DNA from 3 places in the Amycolatopsis sp. NPDC003865 genome. Region 1 is predicted to be linked to each of the others. Evidence: riboswitches for the same ligand, from Rfam matches in the RefSeq annotation. Region 1 holds a riboswitch; each other region holds the start of a gene.
What was found. Region 1 has a riboswitch for thiamine pyrophosphate ahead of thiC (phosphomethylpyrimidine synthase ThiC). Riboswitches for the same ligand answer to the same signal wherever they lie in the genome.
Positions count from the first base shown of each region.

Region 2: another riboswitch for thiamine pyrophosphate. It lies ahead of thiO (glycine oxidase ThiO); the one in region 1 lies ahead of thiC (phosphomethylpyrimidine synthase ThiC).
Region 3: another riboswitch for thiamine pyrophosphate. It lies ahead of ACWEVP_RS30700 (thiamine ABC transporter substrate-binding protein); the one in region 1 lies ahead of thiC (phosphomethylpyrimidine synthase ThiC).

Region 1 covers NZ_JBSGJA010000015.1:616-7,188, forward strand. The annotation lists gene thiD (bifunctional hydroxymethylpyrimidine kinase/phosphomethylpyrimidine kinase) at 1-277, opposite strand, end outside; gene thiC (phosphomethylpyrimidine synthase ThiC) at 274-1,908, opposite strand; TPP riboswitch at 1,902-2,023, opposite strand; gene ACWEVP_RS30980 (S1C family serine protease) at 2,061-2,972, opposite strand; gene ACWEVP_RS30985 (glycoside hydrolase family 15 protein) at 3,176-5,341, shown strand; gene ACWEVP_RS30990 (peptide deformylase) at 5,392-5,970, opposite strand; gene ACWEVP_RS30995 (DUF3263 domain-containing protein) at 6,126-6,434, shown strand; gene ACWEVP_RS31000 (LytR C-terminal domain-containing protein) at 6,431-6,573, shown strand, end outside.
Region 2 covers NZ_JBSGJA010000046.1:3,325-9,897, forward strand. The annotation lists gene thiD (bifunctional hydroxymethylpyrimidine kinase/phosphomethylpyrimidine kinase) at 1-117, shown strand, start outside; gene ACWEVP_RS49760 (ion transporter) at 177-980, shown strand; gene ACWEVP_RS49765 (MarR family winged helix-turn-helix transcriptional regulator) at 977-1,405, opposite strand; gene thiG (thiazole synthase) at 1,503-2,261, opposite strand; gene thiS (sulfur carrier protein ThiS) at 2,263-2,463, opposite strand; gene thiO (glycine oxidase ThiO) at 2,463-3,536, opposite strand; TPP riboswitch at 3,530-3,635, opposite strand; gene thiE (thiamine phosphate synthase) at 3,667-4,332, shown strand; gene ACWEVP_RS49790 (hypothetical protein) at 4,337-5,080, opposite strand; gene ACWEVP_RS49795 (threonine ammonia-lyase) at 5,228-6,178, shown strand; gene ACWEVP_RS49800 (MFS transporter) at 6,183-6,573, opposite strand, start outside.
Region 3 covers NZ_JBSGJA010000014.1:198,587-205,159, reverse strand. The annotation lists gene ACWEVP_RS30730 (bifunctional transcriptional activator/DNA repair enzyme AdaA) at 1-1,008, opposite strand, end outside; gene ychF (redox-regulated ATPase YchF) at 1,111-2,193, shown strand; gene ACWEVP_RS30720 (ArsR family transcriptional regulator) at 2,243-2,833, shown strand; gene ACWEVP_RS30715 (hypothetical protein) at 2,833-3,300, shown strand; gene ACWEVP_RS30710 (hypothetical protein) at 3,513-3,641, opposite strand; gene ACWEVP_RS30705 (4a-hydroxytetrahydrobiopterin dehydratase) at 3,718-4,002, opposite strand; TPP riboswitch at 4,035-4,142, shown strand; gene ACWEVP_RS30700 (thiamine ABC transporter substrate-binding protein) at 4,164-5,216, shown strand; gene ACWEVP_RS30695 (ABC transporter permease) at 5,324-6,573, shown strand, end outside.

The DNA.
Region 1 (6,573 bases):
TCTTCGCGACCGCGCGGATGATCTCGGCCGTCGCGAGCATGCCCGTCTTCGCCGCGTTGACGCCCATGTCCGACGCCACCGCCTTGATCTGCGCGGTGACGACGTCCACCGGGATCTCCGTGAAACCCTGCACGCCCAACGAGTTCTGCACGGTGACCGCGGTCAGCGCCACCAGCCCGTGCACGCCGTGGGCGAAGAACGTCCGCAGGTCCGCCTGGATGCCCGCACCACCACCGGAGTCCGATCCGGCGATGGTGAGGGCGGTGGGCGGTGTCACGGCTGCACGACCGGCAGGTACACCTGGCTGCCGGACTCGGTGAACTCCGCCGACTTCGACGCCATCCCGGCCTCGATTGCCTCCACAGTGGACAGTCCGTGCTCTTCCGCGTACTTGCGGACGTCCTGCGTGATCCGCATCGAGCAGAACTTCGGCCCGCACATCGAGCAGAAGTGCGCGGTCTTGGCCGGTTCGGCGGGCAGCGTCTCGTCGTGGAACGAACGGGCGGTGTCCGGGTCCAGCGAGAGGTTGAACTGGTCGTTCCAGCGGAACTCGAAACGCGCCTTGGACAGCTCGTCGTCCCATTCCTGCGCGTACTTGTGCCCCTTGGCCAGGTCGGCGGCGTGCGCGGCGATCTTGTACGTGATCACGCCCGTCTTGACGTCGTCGCGGTTCGGCAGGCCGAGGTGCTCCTTCGGCGTCACGTAACACAGCATCGCCGTGCCGTACCAGCCGATCTGCGCCGCGCCGATGGCCGACGTGATGTGGTCGTACGCCGGTGCGATGTCCGTCGCGAGTGGACCGAGGGTGTAGAACGGCGCCTCGCCGCAGAGCTTTTCCTCGAGCTCGACGTTCTCCTTGATCTTGTGCATCGGCACGTGGCCGGGGCCCTCGATCATCACCTGGACGTCGTGCGAGCGCGCGATGTGCGTCAGCTCGCCCAGGGTTTCCAGCTCGGCGAACTGCGCGCGGTCGTTGGCGTCGGCGATCGAGCCGGGGCGCAGGCCGTCGCCGAGGGAGAACGTGACGTCGTACTGGCGGAGGATCTCGCAGAGTTCCTCGAAGTGGGTGTACAAAAAGGACTCCTGGTGGTGCGCGAGGCACCACGCGGCCATGATCGACCCGCCGCGGCTGACGATGCCCGTGACGCGCCGCGCGGTCAGCGGGATGTAGCGCAGCAGCACGCCGGCGTGCACGGTGACGTAGTCGACGCCCTGCTCGCACTGCTCGATGATCGTGTCGCGGTAGATCTCCCACGACAGCTTTTCCGGTTCGCCGTCGACCTTTTCCAGTGCCTGGTAGATCGGCACGGTGCCGACCGGGACCGGCGAGTTGCGGATGATCCACTCGCGCGTCTCGTGGATCCGCTTGCCGGTGGAGAGGTCCATGATCGTGTCGGCGCCCCAGCGGGTCGCCCAGACCATCTTGTCGACCTCTTCCTCGACCGACGACCAGACGGCCGAGTTGCCCATGTTGGCGTTGATCTTCACGAGGAAGTTCTTGCCGATGATCATCGGCTCGGACTCGGGGTGCTTGCGGTTGACCGGGATCACCGCACGCCCGCGGGCCACCTCGTCGCGCACGAACTCGGGCGAAACCCGTTCGCGCGCGGCGATGTACTCCATTTCGCGGGTGATGACGCCCTGTTTGGCCCAGCCCAGCTGGGTGTTGTGCTCGCGGCCGTCGGCCCAGCCGGCGCGCAGCCGGTGCAGTCCACTGTGGACGTCGATCGAAGCTTCGGGATCGGTGTACGGGCCCGAAGTGTCGTAGACGTCGAAGTGCTCGCCGTTCGACAGATCGATCCGGCGCGCGGGAACGCGGAGCCCGGATTCGGTCTGGTGGTACACCTTGCGCGAGCCGGTGATCGGCCCGGTCGTTACGGAGACGTCCTTGTTCTCAAGCGTCGTCAACGACTTTCACTCCCTACGCCGGCATTACCCGGTCAGGTTCATGCGGTCGGTGACGCCTGCGAAACGCAAGTCACCCTCTCAGCCCGCCATGGCGCGAGCTCCCGCGTTGGTGTTGTAACCCGACCATGCCACGCCGGAGCGCGATACTCAAGTCAGCCGACCAACTCGGCCGGAGTGGCGTAGACGTCGACCATGGCTCCGTTGCGCAGCACGGTGATCGGCAGTGCGGTGCCGATCACCTCCGCGAACAGCTGCCGCTGGATGCCCTGGGCGTCCGAGACCCGGGTGCGGCCGACGGTCAGCACGAGGTCGCCCGCCTTGAGGCCCGCGCGGTCGGCGGGGCCGCCGGTGACGACTTCGCGCACCCGCAGCCCGGCGCTCTGCCCGGTGCGCTCGGCGACGTCGTCCGGCAGTGGCGCGGGCACGCCGACGACGCCGAGGTACGCGCGCCGCACCCGGCCCTCGACGACGAGCGTGTCGATGATCCGCCGCGTGGTGGCGTTGATCGGGACGGCGAGCCCGAGCCCGAGGCCGGCGACGGCGGTGTTGACGCCGACGACCCGCCCGGCGGAGTCGGCGAGCGCGCCGCCGGAGTTGCCGGGGTTGAGGGCGGCGTCGGTCTGGATGACGTCTTCGATCACCCGTCCCGCGCGGCCGTGGCGCACCGGCAGCGCCCGGCCGAGCGCGCTGACGACGCCGGCGGTGACGGTGCCGGAGAAGCCGAGCGGGCTCCCGATGGCCACGACGAGCTGCCCGACGACGAGCCGGTCGGCGTCGCCGAGCACCGCGGCCGACGGCGTCTCGCCGCGCGCCCGCAGCACGGCGAGGTCGGAGAGCGGATCGGCGCCGACGACGTCGAAGGGCACTTCGCTGCCGTCGGCGAAGGTGGCGACCCCGCGCCGGTGGTCGGCGACGACGTGGGCGTTGGTGAGCAGGTGGCCGTCGTCGGCGAAGACGACGGCCGAGCCGCTGCCGCGCGCGAGCTGCACCCCGGCGACGTGCGGGGTGACGGTCTTCGCGACCGTGCTGACCGCGCGCGAGTAGGCGTCCATCGCGTCTTCCATGAGGGCACCTCGATTACACCGTTGCAGGTACTACAAGTGTGCGCCCGAAAACCGAGACCGGGAGTTCGCTGTCCGTGAACCGGTTCACCGGACCAGTGACGGTCAGTGGTTCACCGGTTCGGACCATGCGCCGGTGAAGATTCGGCGGCAGACTCCCAAGTCGCTTCTGTAACGGTGCAGAAGCGATCTTCTGTGGGGTTGATATGCGCAAACTCATGTTCGGCGCCCTCGCCGGGCTGCTGGTCACCGGCCTGATCCCGGGGATCGCGGTGGCCCAGGGCGAGGCTCCCGGCGCCCCGGGCGCCCATCCCAGCTGGCTGCCCGCGAACAAGACCGGTTTCGGCACGGCTCACGACCGGTCCAGCAACGTCTGGTTCACCCTCCAAGGTGGCCAGCTGTCCGAGGTCTACTACCCGGACCTGTCGACACCGAGCGTCCGGTCGACGAACTTCGTCGTCACGGACGGCCGGAGCTTCGCCGTCGCCGACTACACCGCGAAGTCCCAGCAGGTCCGGCGGACCGACGACGACAGCCTGACCTACGAGCAGACCATCACCGACGACCAGCACCGCTGGCGGCTGCGCAAGACGTACGTCACCGACCCGGCCGCCACGACGGTGCTGGTGGACGTCGACTTCCAGTCGCTCACCGGGCGGCCCTACCAGCTCTACGCGGTCGCCGACCCGGACCTCACCAACGACGGCTCCGACGACTCCGCCGCGCGGAAGGGCGACGCCGTCACCGCGCAGGACGCGACCAACGCCGCCGCGCTCACCGCGAAGCCCGCCTTCACGAAGACGAGCGTCGGCTACGCGGGCGCGTCCGACGGGAACACCCAGCTCACGAAGACCTTCAAGCTGACCTCCTACGACACCGCCGCCAAGGGCAACGTCGTGCTGACCGGGCAGACGACCGCCGACGGCCTGCGGAACCGGCACGTCACCCTCGCGCTCGGCATGGGCGCGAAGGCGTCCGACGCGCTCGGCAGCGCGCAGGCGTCGCAGCGACGCGGCGTCCGCGACATCACGCGCGCCTACGACCGCGGGTGGAAGGAGTACCTGCGTGGGGTGGGCAAGCCGCCGTCGTCGCTGAAGACCGACGCCGAGCGCGACCTCTACAAGGCGTCGATGCTGACGCTCGCCGCGAGCGAGGACAAGCACCACCCGGGCGCCTTCATCGCGTCGCCGAGCATGCCGTGGCGGTTCGGGAACAACGACCCGGAGTGGTCGCCGTCGGGCACCTACCACCTGGTCTGGCCGCGTGACCTCTACCAGATCGCGACCGGGCTGGCCGCCGGCGGCGACACGGCCGCCGCGAACCGCGCGGTGTCCTACATGTTCGGCACGCAGCAGCAGGCCGACGGGCACATGCCGCAGAACAGCCGCGTCGACGGAGTGCCGTACTGGACATCGATCCAGCTCGACGAAACCGCTTTCCCGATCGTGCTGGCCCAGCAGCTCGGCCGCACCGACCTGTGGCCCGGCGTTCGCAAGGCCGCCGACTTCATCCTGGGCTACCAGGGGCCCAACGGGCAGCCTTCGCCGTACACGCAGCAGGAGCGGTGGGAAGAGCAGGACGGCTGGTCCCCGTCGACCATCGCGTCGGTGATCGCGGGGCTGGTCTGCGCGGCGGACATCGCGTCGCACAACGGCGCGGCCGCCGACGCCGCCCGGTACCTGGCCGCGGCCGACAAGATGAAGGCCGACCTGCCGAAGCAGACGATCACCACGAACGGGCCGCTGTCGAAGGACCCGTACTTCGTCCGCTTGACCAAGGACGCCAACGCGAACGCCGGGACGACGTACAACCTCGGCAACTCGAGCGTGACGATGGACCAGCGCGCGGTCACCGACGCGGGCTTCCTCGACTTGGTGCGGCTCGGCGTCTACCGCGCGGACGACCCGGTGATCAAGAACAGCGTTCGCGTCACCGACTCCGACATCGCGTTCACCACGCCGACCGGGCAGTTCTGGCACCGGTACACCAAGGACGGCTACGGCGAGCAGGCCGACGGTTCGCCGTGGGACTACACGTTCCCGGCCGAAAGCCGCACGACGTACGGCCGGCTGTGGCCGCTGCTGGCCGGCGAGCGCGGCGAGTACGAGCTGACGCTCGGCGACAGTGCCTCGGCCGCGCGGCGGCTGCGTGACCTCGGCCGGGTGAGCAGCTCGGCGGAGACCATGCCGGAGCAGGTGTGGGACGAGAACCCGCCGTCGGGCCATACCGGCTTCCCGGCCGGCACGCCCACCACGTCGGCGACCCCGCTGGCCTGGACGCACGCGCAGTACGTCCGGCTGGCCTGGGACGTCAAGGCGGGATCGGTGCTGGAGACGCCGAAGGTGGTCCGCTGCCACTTCCTCGGCTGCTGACCGCTCTCGAAACGGCGAAGGGCCCCTCGATCGAGGGGCCCTTCGTGGTTTCAGATGACGGCGCCGTCGTCCTCGGGGGTCTTCGGCGGGAGCCACGAGTTGCCGGGGACGCCCCACTTGTTGTGCTTGAGCATCTTCTTCGCCGCGCGCGCGTGGCGGCCGACCAGGCGGTCGAGGTAGATGTACCCGTCCAGGTGGTCGGTCTCGTGCTGCAGGCAGCGCGCGAAGTAGCCCGTGCCCTCGACCTCGATCGGGTTGCCCTCGATGTCGGAGCCGGTCACCTTCGCCCACTTCGCGCGGCCCGTCGGGTACGACTCACCGGGCGCCGACAGGCAGCCCTCCCAGTCGTCGTCCGGGTCCGGCATGGTCTCCGGGATCTCCGACGTCTCGAGCTTCGGGTTGACGACGACGCCCTTGTGCCGCACGCCCTCGTCGTCCGGGCAGTCGTAGACGAACACCCGCTGGTCGAGGCCGATCTGGTTGGCCGCGAGGCCGACGCCCTCGGCGGCGTACATCGTCTCGAACATGTCGTCCACGAGCGTGCGCAGCTTCTCGTCGAACTCGGTGATCTCCCGAGTCGGCTGGTGCAGCACGGGTTCGCCGGCGATAACGATGGGGTGGATGGTCACGGCGAGCCAGTTTAGTCGGACCCCTCTGGTAGACCTGCATCAGACCGTGACGCGCCGAGGTCGATGCCCACGTCGGCGGCCGCTTCCGTGGTTGAATGGCGCCCGCGGAAGAGCTAGGTCTGATTCGCCATGACGCCCGATTGAGAGGGACTCGGATGGACGCCGCGGAGTCGATGGCTGAGCCGCAGCCGTCGCCGCCGAAGCCCGTGCCCGGCCTGACCGAACGCGAGGTCGAGATCCTCGCCTTCGAGCGCCAGTGGTGGCGACACGCCGGGGCGAAGGAGAACGCCATCCGCGAACGCTTCGACTTGTCTGCGACGCGCTACTACCAGCTGCTCAACAAGCTGCTGGAGAAGCCGGAGGCGATCGAAGCCGACCCGATGCTGGTGAAGCGGCTGCGCAAGACCCGCGCCGCCCGCCAGCGCAAGCGAGGCGCCCGGCGACTGGGGATCGAGCTGAAATGAGCGTGTTTTCGGGAATGTCCCGGCCGATGAAGGCCGCGGGCGTCGCCCTGGTCGGCGTGGCGATCATCGCCGCGGTCATCGGGGGGATCTCCGCGCTGAGCGGGGACAACGGGTCCAACGAGGCCGGGCCGAGCGGCAC
Region 2 (6,573 bases), on a different contig from region 1:
GAGGCCGCCAGGTACGGCAAGTGGTTCGTCTCGCACGCGGTCGAGCACGCCTACCCGATGGGCGCCAAGGTCGGCCCGGTCTCGGCCTTCTGGCGGCTGGCACCCGAGGAGCGCTGAGCACCCGCCCGGCTACCATCCCTGCGTTTACTTTTCCTTGAACCAAGCAGGGGGCGGCCTTGACCGGACGCGAGCGGGTGGCGAAGGTCCTCGAAGACCGCCGCTTCCAGAACTTCATCATCGCCGTGATCGTGTTCAACGCGGTCACGCTCGGCATGGAGACGTCGACGTCGATCATGGCGGGCTACGGCGGCCTCCTGCACGCCCTCGACCACGTCGCGCTCGGCATCTTCGTCGCGGAGCTGCTGGCGAAGTTCTACGCCTACCGCGGCGCCTTCTTCCGCGACAACTGGAACGTCTTCGACCTGCTGGTCGTCGGCATCGCGGTGATCCCGGCGACCGGCCCGTTCGCCGTCCTGCGGTCGCTGCGCGTGCTGCGCGTCCTGCGGCTGATCTCGGTCGTGCCGTCGATGCGCAAGGTCGTCTCCGGGCTGCTCGCGGCGATCCCCGGGATGGCGTCGATCGCCGCGCTGCTCGCGTTGATCATCTTCGTCGCCGGCGTGATGGCGACCAAGCTGTTCGGCGGCATCTCCCCGGAGAACTTCGGCGACCTCGGCACTTCGCTGTTCACGCTGTTCCAGGTGATGACCGGCGAGGCGTGGCCGGACATCGCGAAGGAGATCATGGTCCAGGCGCCGATGGCCTGGATCTTCTTCGTGGTCTACATCCTGGTGTCGAGCTTCGCCGTGCTGAACCTCTTCATCGCCGTGGTGGTCAGCGGCATGGAGGACGAACTGCGCCAGGACATCCGCGAGGAAGAGGAGAAGCAGGCCGAAGCCCAGGCCGCCGCGAACCGGGAGATCCTCGAAGAGCTCCGCGCGGTGCGTGCGGAGCTGGCCGAGCTGCGCCGGACCGCCGTCTAGTCGTCCGCGATCAGGGCCTCGAGCGCCGGGAGCGCCGCCGTGAGCGCTTCGCGGTGCTCGGGCGTCAACCGGTCGAGCCGCCGGTTCAGCTCCTGCACCCGCGTCGACCGGACGCCCGACACCAGCCGCTCGCCCTCTTCGGTCGCCTTCGCCAGCCATGCCCGGCGGTCGACCGGGTCGGACTCGCGGCTGACGTACCCCGCCTCGACCAGGGACGCGATGATCCGCGACATCGTCGCGGCGGCAACCCCCTCCTTCGCGGCGAGGTCACCCAAGCGCAGCTGCCCGGAGATCACCAGCGTCGCCAGCGCCGAGATGGCGCCGTGGCCGGGGCCGGGCACGCCGGCCTGCCGCAGCGACCGGGACAGCCTGCCGACGGCCAGGTACAACCTGCCCGAGACGTCCTGGACCGATGTGCTCGTCACGGCTGGCTCCTTCTGCCCTGCCCCGCCGCCGGTGCGCCGGAAAGTGCCGTCCACCTTACGGGCTCGCTGTGCGCGTTCGGCGTGAAGCCTCCCCGGTTCACCGGGGTGGACTCGACGCCTTCGCCCAGAAGCGCTGCGGCACCCGGCCCGCCCCGCGGGCCAGGTGACCGGCGACGACGGCCGAGCGCATGGCGGCGGCCATCCGCTCCGGATCCGCCGCCCGGGTGACGGCGGTGGACAGCAGGACGGCGTCGCAACCGAGCTCCATCGCCAGCGTCGCGTCCGACGCCGTGCCGATTCCGGCGTCCAGGATCACCGGCACGCCCGCCCGCGAAACGATCAGCTCGATGTTGTGCGGATTCCGGATGCCGAGACCGGTGCCGATCGGCGCGCCCAGCGGCATCACCGCGGCGCAGCCCGCCTCCTCCAGCCGCAGCGCGAGCACCGGGTCGTCGTTCGTGTAGGCGAACACCGTGAACCCGTCGGCGGCCAGCCGTTCGGCGGCGTCGAGGGTCTCGACCGGGTCCGGCAGCAGCGTCCGGTCGTCGGCGTGCACCTCGAGCTTGACCAGATCGGTTTCCAGCGCCTCCCGGGCGAGCTGCGCGGTCAGCACGGCCTCGGCGGCCGTGCGGCAGCCCGCGGTGTTGGGCAGCAGCTCGATGCCGAGCCGCTTCAGCAGTTCGAGGACGCCGGAGCCGCCTTCGGCGTCGGCGCGGCGCATCGCGACGGTGGTCAGCTCGGTGCCGGACGCGACCAGCGCCCGTTCGAGCACGGCCAGGTTGGCCGCGCCGCCGGTGCCGATGATCAGCCGCGACGACAGCTTGGCGGTGCCGATGACCAGCGGTTCTGCGTCCATTTCAGCCTCCCTGGACCGCGGTGAGCACGTCGAGGACCGCCCCCTTGGGCACGGCGGTGGTCGGCCAGTCGCCCCGCCGGACGACGACGCCGTCGACCGCGACGGCGATGCCGGGCCGCTGCCCGCCCGACGCGTCGAGGACGTCGGCGACCGTGGCGCCGTCCGGGAACTCCGTCCACTTCCCGTTGAGCTTGATCTCCATCACACGTGCTCCTTCTGGTGCAGGCGGGCGGGTGAAGCCGCTTCGACGCCTTCGGGCGGCTTCTCACCCTCGAGCCAGGCGACCACGGCGTCCGCGGTCACGGGGGCCATCAGCAGGCCGTTGCGGTGGTGCCCGGTGGCGGCGAAGACACCGTCGTCCAGGACACCGATGTAGGGCAGGACGTCCCGGCTGCCGGCCCGCAGGCCCGCGGCGGTCTCGGCCAGCTCGTACTCCGTGATCGCGGGGAAGACGCGTTCGGCACCCTCGATCAGCTCGCGCACGCCGCGCGCGGTGACGGCCTGGTCGAAGCCCGCTTCGTACTGCGTCGCGCCGAGAACGAGCTCCTGGTCGCCGCGCGGGACGAGGTAGATCGGCTTGCCTTCGACGACGGCGCGGACGGTTCGCGTCGGCGGCGGCAGGCAGCCGCGGCGGGGCCTGAGCCGGAGGATCTCGCCCTTGAGCGGGCGGACGGCCCCGGCCAGCTGCGGGTGCAGCCGCCCGGTCCAGGCGCCGGCGGCGAGCACGACGGCTTCGGCGTCCGGGATCCGTTCCACGCGTTCGCGCACGAACCGCACGTCCCGCTCCCGCGCCGCCGCGTAGAGCGCTTGGAGGAGTTTCCGGTTGTCCACGGCCAGGTCGCCGGGCACGTGGAGTCCACTTCGGACAGATCCGACGCCGGGCTCGAGACGCTTGGCCTCCCGGCCGGTGAGCCGGTCCGCCGCGCGGCCGGTCCCGTGCAGGTGGCCGGCGAGGATGTCCAGGTAGCCGGCGTCGGCGCTGTCGAAGGCGACGACGAGCGTGCCGTGTTCGGCCAGGCCGGGGTCCAGGCCTTCGCGGGCCAGGTCGCTCGCGAAGCCGGGCCACCGCCTCAGCGATTCTTCGCCGAGGATGAGCACGTCTTCCTCGCCGGGCCAGGCTTCGGTGACCGGGGCGAGCATGCCGCCGGCCAGCCAGGAGGCGCCGCCGCGGACGGGTTCGGGGTCGTAGAGGGTGACCTCGTGGCCGTTCGCGGCCGCGCGCCACGCCGTGGCCAGGCCGATCACGCCGCCGCCCACCACTGCCAGGTTCGTCATGGGATCACGCTCCCTGCGCCGGCATGACCCGGATCAGGTTCCACGGTCGGAGCGGCAGCTCCCTCTCAGCCCGTCCCTCGGGCTCCCGTGCGGACGAGTCCACCCTAGCTCGCGAGGTACGGTCGCCGCTATGCCCGCCCTTTCCGGTGACAAGATCCGCGCCCGCCTCGACGCGGCGCGCCTGTACCTCTGCACGGACGCCCGAACTTCGCGCGGCGATTTGGCGTCCTTCGCCGACGCGGCGCTGGCCGGCGGCGTCGACATCATCCAGCTGCGCGACAAGACCGGGGGTGCGCCGCTGGAGGCCGCCCAGGAGATCGCGGCGCTGGAGGTGCTGGCCGAGGCCTGCGCGCGGCACGGAGCGTTGCTGTCGGTGAACGACCGGGCCGACGTCGCTTTGGCGGTGGGCGCGGACGTGCTGCACCTGGGCCAGGACGACATCCCGGTGCCGCTGGCCCGCCGCATCCTCGGGGACGAGGTCGTCATCGGCCGGTCGACGCACTCGCTCGACCAGGCCCTCGCGGCGGCCGCGGAGCCCGGCGTGGACTACTTCTGCACGGGCCCCTGCTGGCCGACGCCGACCAAGCCGGGCCGCTCCGCGCCCGGCCTGGACCTGGTGCGCGAGACCGCGGCCTGGACCCCGGACCGGCCGTGGTTCGCCATCGGCGGCATCGACGGCGACCGGCTCCCGGAGGTCCTCGACGCGGGAGCGTCCCGGATCGTGGTGGTCCGGGCGATCACCGAAGCCGAAGACCCCGAAGCTGCCGCTCGGGAGCTGCGCGCCCGCCTCCCCTGAGCGTTCACGGCGTCGGGGTGGTGACCGCGCCCTTGCTGGTGGGCGCGGTCGTCGTCGCCGGGGCCGAGGTCGACGGCTGCTGGGTCGTCGTGCTCGGCGTGGTCGTCGGCGTCTCCGACGAGGTCGTCGGGGCCGTGGACGTGTCCGACGGCGTCGTGGTCGTCTCCGTCGGGGACACCTGGGTGTCCGTCGAGGGCGCGGGCGTGGTCGACGGCGCCGGGTCCGTGCGGCCGCCGCCGTTGCCGAAGATCTTGCCGATGCTCGTGCCCGTGCCGCCGCCGATCTGGGTGCCCGTCGCCGACTCGAAGCCGACGATCGCCAGGATCGCCACCGCGAACGCCGCCACGCTCGTGCCGATGATCAACGGCCAGCGCAGTTTGCGCAGCCGCGAGGGCTCCTCCTCCGGCTTGGCCAGCTGGACCGTCGGCTGGTCGGTGATCGGCACCTCGGCCGCCGCCGGCAGGTCGGGTACCCCGCGCCGGCGGATCCCCGACGTCGCCAGCTGCCGCGCCTTGAGCGCCGCCTCGCGGGTGCGTTGCAGCGAGCGCAGGTACAGCTCGCTGCCGACCGTCGACACCACGCTCGCCACGCCGGCGCCGACCACCGTGCCGGCCACGCCGAGCGTCGATCCCAGCAGCGCCGCGGTCACCGCCGCGAGCGCCGCCGCCAGCACCTGCGCGATCCGCAGGCCGGACTTTTCTTCCTTCTTCGTGTCCAACTCGGAAGCCGCTGCGTTCTCCTTGCTCATGATCCCGATCCGCTAGAAAGTCTTCTCCCCGTTTCCAACGTGTAAGGCGCGCGAGGAACTCCCCACGTTGCCGGAGCGTGAGGAGCACCACTCCGACCGTCCACAATAGACACTCCACACCGGGCACTTTCTTGACATACTCGGCACATGGAACTGGTGACGATCTCTGACATCGAGGCCGCGGCGAAGCGCGTCCAGGATGTCGCCGTGCGCACGCCCCTGCTGCTCCAGACGTGGGATCCCCGCGGAACCCTGTGGCTCAAACCCGAAAACCTCCAACCGGTCGGCGCGTTCAAGGTGCGCGGCGCGTTCAACGCGATCGCCACCCTCGACGACGAACGGCGTACCCGCGGCGTCATCGCTTATTCCAGCGGCAACCACGCGCAAGCGGTCGCGTACGCCGCGCAGCGGTACGGCGTGCCCGCGTTGGTCGTCGTGCCGGACGTGACGCCACGGATCAAGGTCGAAGCCACCCGCTCCTACGGCGCCGAGGTGATCGAGGTGCCGATCGGCGAGCACGAGGGCAAAGCGCGCGAACTGGCCGCCGAACGCGGGCTGACCCTCATCCCGCCCTTCGACGACGCGGCCATCATCGCCGGGCAGGGCACGGCGGGGCTCGAGATCGCCGAAGACCTCCCCGAAGCCGAGGTCGTGCTGGTGCCGGTCAGCGGCGGCGGGCTGGCCGCCGGCGTCGGCACCGCGATCAAGGCCCGGGCACCGCACGCGAAGGTCATCGGGGTCGAGCCGGCGCTGGCCGCGGACGCCGCCGACAGCCTCCGGCGGGGCGAGCTGGTCCGGTGGCCACAGGCCGACCGCGCCCGCACGATCGCCGACGGCCTGCGCTCACAGCCGTCCGAGCTGACGTTCGCGCACCTGCGCGCGGTCGTCGACGACATGGTCACGGTCACCGAGGACGAGATCCGCGAGGCCGTGCGCGTCCTCGCCCGCAAGGCCCGGCTGGTGGCCGAGCCCAGCGGCGCGGTGACGGCGGCGGCGTACCTGTTCCACGAGGCGGGGCTGCCGGCGGGCAAGACGGTCGCGATCGTCTCGGGCGGCAACGCCGACCCGGCGCTGTTCGCCGAGATCCTCGCGGGTTGACGAGCTAGGAGCCGGCGACCGGGGTCCCGCCGCCGCGGACGTGCGTCGGCGGGCCCTCGACGCCGCAGTGGTAGCACTCGCCCAGGTGCGGGCACTCGTCGTCGGGCTTCCCGGGCTCCGGCGCGGACGGCGGTTCGAGCACGCCGTTGTGGATGCCCAGCGCGATCAGCCCGCCCACGATCGCCAGCGCGGCGCAGATGACCAGCGCCATCCGCCAGCCCGCCGTGAGCGCCACCGGGTCCGCGTACGCCTCGCCCGTCAGGCCGGCCGCCGCCGGCAGCACCGCCACCGCCAAGAGCCCGCCCGACCGCGCGATCGCGTTGTTGACGCCGGACGCGACGCCGGCGTAGCGGTCCGGGGCCGCCGCGAGCACCGTCGCGGTCACCGGGGCCACC
Region 3 (6,573 bases), on a different contig from region 1:
AACGTCGGGCAACGCCCGCAGCAGCAGCTCCTCGCCGTCCACCGCGCCCGGCACCCGGATCCCCGGCACGGCCGCCACCACCGGGGCCAGCACCGGGTCGGCGCCGAGCACCCGGGTGACCGCCGCCGGGTCGGCGTCCAGGTCGAGCACCCGGCGCACCCGGCTGACCGCGCTGCCGAGGTCGCGCAGGTCGGTGAGCAGCAGCTCGCAGCGCACATGGTCGGACGAGGGCGTCAGCCGGACGACGCCGGTGCCGTGCGCGAGCCGCAGCGTCCGGGCGTAAGACTCCGAGGTGACTTCCTCGACCCCCGGAACCGCATGCGCCGCGAAGAAGCGAAGCAGCCCGAGAGCGTCGAAAGGCGGCCTCAACGGCAACCGGAGACTGAGCCGGGTTCCGCTCACGTCGTGCCGACGTCGTGACGCGGCGAAGGCGCGAAGCTGTGACGGGGTCGTCGCGAAGACTTCGCGGATCGTCTCGTTGAACTGCCGCACGCTGGAGAAGCCCGCCGCGAACGCGACGTCCGTCAGCGGCAGCCCCGACATCTCGATCAGCAGCCGCGCCGAGTGCGCGCGGTGCGCCCGGGCCAGCGCGAGCGGGCCCGCGCCCAGCTCGGCGGTGAGCACCCGGCCGAGCTGGCGTTCCGAATAGCCGAGCCGGCGCGCCAGGCCGGGGACGCCTTCACGCTCCACCGTCCCGTCGGAGATCAGCCGCATCGCCCGCGCGGCGAGGTCGGCGCGCACGTTCCAGTCCGGCGAGCCGGGCACCGCGTCGGGCAGGCAGCGGCGGCAGGCGCGGAAGCCGTTGGCCTGCGCGGCCGCCGACGTCGGGAAGAAGCGGACGTTGCGCTCCTTCGGTGTCGACGCCGGGCACGACGGCCGGCAGTAGATGCCGGTGGTGCGGACCGCCATGATGAACTGGCCGTCGAAGCGCGAATCGCGGGCGGTGACCACGCGGTAGCAGCGCTCGGCGTCGCGCCAGAGCGCCGGTGCCTCCGTCGATGTGACCATGGATCCGAGCATGCCAGCAGGTCAGAGCCGTCGCTGGCAAGAATCCGACGCCGCGTTGGGCGCGTGGGCCCCGGCCGGGCGGCCCACGTAGACTGCGGGATCGTGAGTCTCACCCTCGGTATCGTCGGCCTGCCCAACGTCGGCAAGTCCACCCTGTTCAACGCGCTGACCCGCAACGACGTGCTCGCCGCGAACTACCCGTTCGCCACGATCGAGCCGAACGTCGGCGTCGTGCCGCTGCCGGACCCCCGGCTGGACAAGCTGGCCGAGCTGTACAAGTCGGAGAAGACCGTCCCCGCCGTGGTGTCCTTTGTGGACATCGCGGGCATCGTGAAGGGCGCGTCCGAGGGTGCCGGGCTGGGCAACAAGTTCCTCGCGAACATCCGCGAGGCCAACGCGATCTGCCAGGTCATCCGCGTGTTCGACGACCCCGACGTGGTGCACGTCGACGGCCGGATCGACCCGTCGAGCGACATCGAGACGATCAACACCGAGCTGATCCTCGCCGACCTGCAGACCCTGGACAAGGCGCTGCCGCGGCTGGAGAAGGAAGCGCGGACGAAGAAGGAGAACAAGCCCGCGCTCGACAACGCGCAGAAGGCGAAGGAGATCCTCGACGCCGGGCGCACGCTCTTCCAGGCGCAGAAGGAAGTCGACTTCGACGCGCTGCGCGAGCTGAGCCTGCTGACGACGAAGCCGTTCCTGTACGTCTTCAACGCCGACGAGTCGGTGCTCACCGACGAGGCCCGCCGCGAGGAGCTGACCAAGCTGGTCGCGCCGGCGGACGCGGTGTTCCTCGACGCGAAGGTCGAGGCGGAGCTGCTCGAGCTGGACGACGAGGAGTCGGTGCGCGAGCTGCTCGAGTCGGTGGGCCAGCCGGAGCCGGGGCTGTACTCGCTGGCCCGCGCGGGCTTCCACACCCTCGGGCTGCAGACGTACCTGACGGCGGGCCCGAAGGAGTCCCGCGCCTGGACGATCCCCCAGGGCGCGACGGCCCCCCAGGCGGCGGGCGTGATCCACACGGACTTCGAGCGCGGCTTCATCAAGGCGGAGATCGTCTCCTACGACGACCTGATGGAGGCGGGCACGATGGCCGCGGCCCGGGCGGCGGGCAAGGTCCGCATGGAGGGCAAGGACTACGTCATGGCCGACGGCGACGTGGTCGAGTTTCGCTTCAACGTCTGAGTCGGCTACTGGTTGTTACTTTCATTGGACGCAGGATATGCTGCGTCCAATGAAAGCTTCGCCGAGCTTGCTGCCCCTGCTGCGTTCGCGCCTGCAGGGCGAGCTGCTCGCGCTGGTCCTGCTGCACCCGGAGCGCGAGTACAGCATCACCGAGCTCGCCGAGTCGTTCGGCGTCTCGGCGACGACCGTGCTGCGCGAAGCCGAGCGGCTCGTCGGTGGCGGCATCCTGGAAGACCGGCGGGTGGGCCGGAGCCGGCTCGTCAAAGCCCGCACCGACACCCCGCTCTACCGCCCGCTGAGCGACGTCATCGCGGTCACGTTCGGGCCGATGTCCCTGCTCGCCGAAGCCCTGGCCGGGCTGGCGGGCGTGCGCGAGGCCTACATCTACGGGTCCTGGGCCGCGCGCTACAGCGGCGAACCAGGGCCGCCGCCCGGTGACGTCGACGTCCTCGTCGTCGGTTCGCCCGATCCGGACGAGCTCTTCGACCGGGCCGAGCGCGTGTCGCGGCGGCTGGGCCGCGAGGTCAACGTGCACCGGATTTCGCCCGAGGCGTGGGCGACCGCGGACACGGCGGATCCGTTCCTCACCAGCGTTCGCGACCGTCCGCTGGCCCGGCTGAACCTCGACCAGGAGTCCTGATGCCCCAGTGGAACCAAGGGCGGGAGCGGATCGACGCCTTCATCGCGCGCGGTGCCATCGAGCACGTTCCCGCGTCGCGGGAGGCCGCCGAGGCCGAACTGGTCCGGGCCCGCACCCACCTAGCTTCGGCGCGGCAGCTGCAGGACACGGATCCGGAAGGCGCCTACACGCTGGCCTACGACAGCGCTCGCCGGGCACTGGCGGCCGTCCTGCAGAACCAGGGCCTGCGGGTGACGAGCCGGGGTGGGCACGTGACCGTCTACGAGGCGGTCCTCGCCCAGCTGGATCCGCCGCTGGGGCCGGTCTTGCGGCCCTTCAACCGGATGCGGGCCCGGCGCAACGAAGTCGCCTACCGGTCTTCCGAGGCTCCGTCGATGACCGCCGAGGACGTCGCGGCCGACGTGCCGAAGGTGCTCGCGCTCATCGAGGTGGCCGAAAAAGCCATTCCGAACATGCCGCGTTACTGAGCGGCGGGGAGCCGGCCCGGCCCGGAAGCCAGGCCGGCGGCCGGCTCAGCCGAGCAGGCCCATCAGGGCGATCGCGATCAGCACCACCGCGGGGGCGAGGGCGTTGATCCAGGCGCGCTGGGCGGGGGTGAGAGCGGCGGTGCTGTTCATGGCGTTTCCTAGGGCCGAAATCGATGCTTCCGCCCTGCTCAGCGCGCTGATCATGTCCTTCGTTAGCGGCTGTGATCGAATTCACCGGCATCCGGGTGACGACGTCCCCGCGCGGTGAACCAGAGCACGCCGCCCGCCGCTGCCACCATCGCCGCGAATGCCGCCGTACCGACCACGATCGCCTGGGTCATGCCATCCCTCCGTTAGCAGAAGCCGTTTACCGAGAGACGTCGAACCCGCGAGAAAGTGCACTCTGAGTAACCGAGATCACACCGAGCCGAGCACCGAGTCGATCTGCGCCGCCAGGTCGAAGTCCTTCGCCGTCAGGCCGCCCGCCGAATGGGTCGAGAGCCGGAACGTCAGCGTGCGCCAGCGGATGTCGATGTCCGGGTGGTGGTCGGCCGCTTCGGCCAGCACCGCGACGCGGTCCACCACCTCGATCGCCTGCGGGAAGCTCGCCAGCTCGGCCTCGCGCGAGATCACCGCGCCGGACCGCGTCCAGCCGGCGCCCAGCCGTTCGTCGGCCTCGGCGTCGCTCAAGATTTCCGTCATGCCTCCATGGTCGTACGTCCTGGACTACGCTGCACGGTTGCCACGGGAGTCCGGTCAGCCGGGCTGAGAGGCGGGTCACCCCGCGACCGTTCGCACCTGACCGGATCATGCCGGCGAAGGGAGGGCTTCCCCTCCTCGTCCGGCGAAGTGCAGGAGGGTAGATGAAACACAGGGCTGTTCGCGCCGCGACGGCCGTCGTCGCCGTCAGCGTCGTCGCCGCGGGGTGCTCGCTGTCCGACGGTGACGGTGGCACGCAGCAGACGCCCACCGTCACCCTCGTGACGCACGACTCCTTCCTGGCACCGCAGGAGGTGCTCGACGCCTTCCAGAAGCAGTCGGGCATCAAGATCTCCGTGCTCAAGCAGGGCGACGCCGGTTCGCTGACCAACAAGCTCGTGCTGACCAAGGCCAACCCGATCGGCGACGTCGCGTACGGCGTCGACTCGACCTTCGCCTCCCGCGCCCTGCAGGAGGGCGTCTTCGAGCCCTACACCAGCCCGGAGGCCGACCGCGGGCCGCAGCGCTACGCCGTCGACCCCGAGCACCGGCTCTCCGCGGTCGACGTCGGCGACGTCTGCGTCAACGTCGACACGAACTACTTCACGAGCAAGGGCATCCCGGCGCCGGAGTCCTACGACGACCTCGCCGACCCGAAGTACAAGGACCTGCTGGTCGCCGAGGACCCGGCGACGGCCTCGCCCGGGCTGGCGTTCCTCCTCGGCACCATCGCGAAGTACGGCGAAGCCGGCTGGAAGGACTACTGGACGAAGCTGAAGGCCAACGGGCTCAAGGTCGTCAGCGGCTGGGAAGAGGCCTACACCAAGGACTTCTCCGGCTCGTCCGGCAAGGGACCGCGCCCGATCGTCGTCTCGTACGCGTCTTCGCCCGCCGCCGAGGTCGGCGACGACGGCAAGCCGCGCACCAAGGCACTGCTCGACACCTGCTACCGGCAGGTGGAGTACGCCGGCGTGCTGGCGAACGGCAAGCAGACCGAGAGCGCGCGCAAGGTCGTCGACTTCCTGCTGTCGCAGCAGTTCCAGGCGACGGTCGCGGCGAACATGTACGTGTACCCGGCGCGCCAGGGTGTCGACCTGCCGGCGGGCTGGGCGCAGGTCGCGCCGCTGCCGCAGAAGCCGCAGTCGCTCACGGCGGACCAGGTGCAGGCCGGGCGCGAGAAGTGGATCGGCGAATGGCGCACGCTCGTGCAGCAGTGACATCCGAGGCTCCGCCTCGGGCCGGGGGCTTCGCCACCCGGAGCCCCCAAAAGAAAGCCGTAACCCCGCCGAGTACAACCCGCGGCTTCGGCCTGGCCCTGCTCGGCCTGGCCCCGATCGGCTTCCTGGTCGTCTTCTTCGCCTGGCCGGTGCTGGCGATCATCGGCCGGGGGTTCGCCGCGGGCGGGCTCGACGTCGTCCTCGGCGACGCGCGGACCTGGCAGCTGGCCGGGTTCACCGTCGCCAGCGCGGCCGCGTCGACCGTGGTCGCGGTGGTCGCCGGGCTGCCGGTGGCGTTCCTGCTCGCGCGGGTGCGGCTGCCCGGTGTCGGCCTCGCGCGGACGCTCGTGCTGGTGCCGTTCGTGCTGCCGACCGTCGTCGTCGGCCTGGCGTTCCGGGCGCTCTGGCCGGACGGCGGCGTGCTGCCGATCGTGCTGGCCAACGCGTTCTTCAACGTCGCCGTCGTCGCGCGGACCGTCGCCGGGCTGTGGGCGCGGCTCGACTCCCGGACGACCGACGCCGCCCGCGCGCTCGGCGCGTCGCCGTGGCGCGCGTTCCGCTCGGTGACGCTGCCCGCGCTGGCGCCGGCGATCGCGTCCGCCGCGGCCGTCGTGTTCCTGTTCTGCGCCACCAGTTTCGGCGTCGTCCTGATCCTGGGCGGGGCGCGCTACCGGACCCTGGAAACCGAGATCTACCTGCGGACGGTGGACCTCCTGGATCTTTCGGGCGCGGCGGCGCTTTCCCTGATCCAGTTCGCGGCCGTGGTCGCCGCGCTGGTGCTCGGCGGCCTGGCGCGCCGGCGCAGGGACGGCGCGCGGATCGGGGCCGGCGGGCCACGGCGGCCGCGGGGCGGCGAATGGTGGGTCGCCGGCGCCGCGGGGGTCGTCCTGGCGTTGCTCGTGACGCCGATCGTCGCGCTGCTCGCCGAATCGGTGTCCACTGAGGACGGCTGGAGCCTGGCCGGGTACCGCGCGCTGAGCGGGACCGGCGAGAAGGGCGCACTCCAGGTGTCCGGCTGGGACGCCGCGGTGAACTCGCTGAAGGTGGCGATCGACGCGACGCTGCTCGCGATGGTCGTCGGCGTGCTCGCGTCCGTCGTGCTGGTGGCGCTGCGCCGCTCGCCCGCGAAAGCCGCGCGGGGGCTCGGCGAGACCATGGACGCCGTCCTGATGCTGCCGCTCGGCGTGTCCGCGGTGACGGTCGGGTTCGGCTACCTGGTGACGCTCGACGCGCTGCCCGGCGACCTCCGGACGTCGCCCTACCTCGTGCCGCTCGCGCAGGCGCTGGTGATCATCCCGCTGATCGTGCGGATAGTGCTGCCGGTGCTGCGCTCGGTCGACGTCCGGTTGCGGCAGGC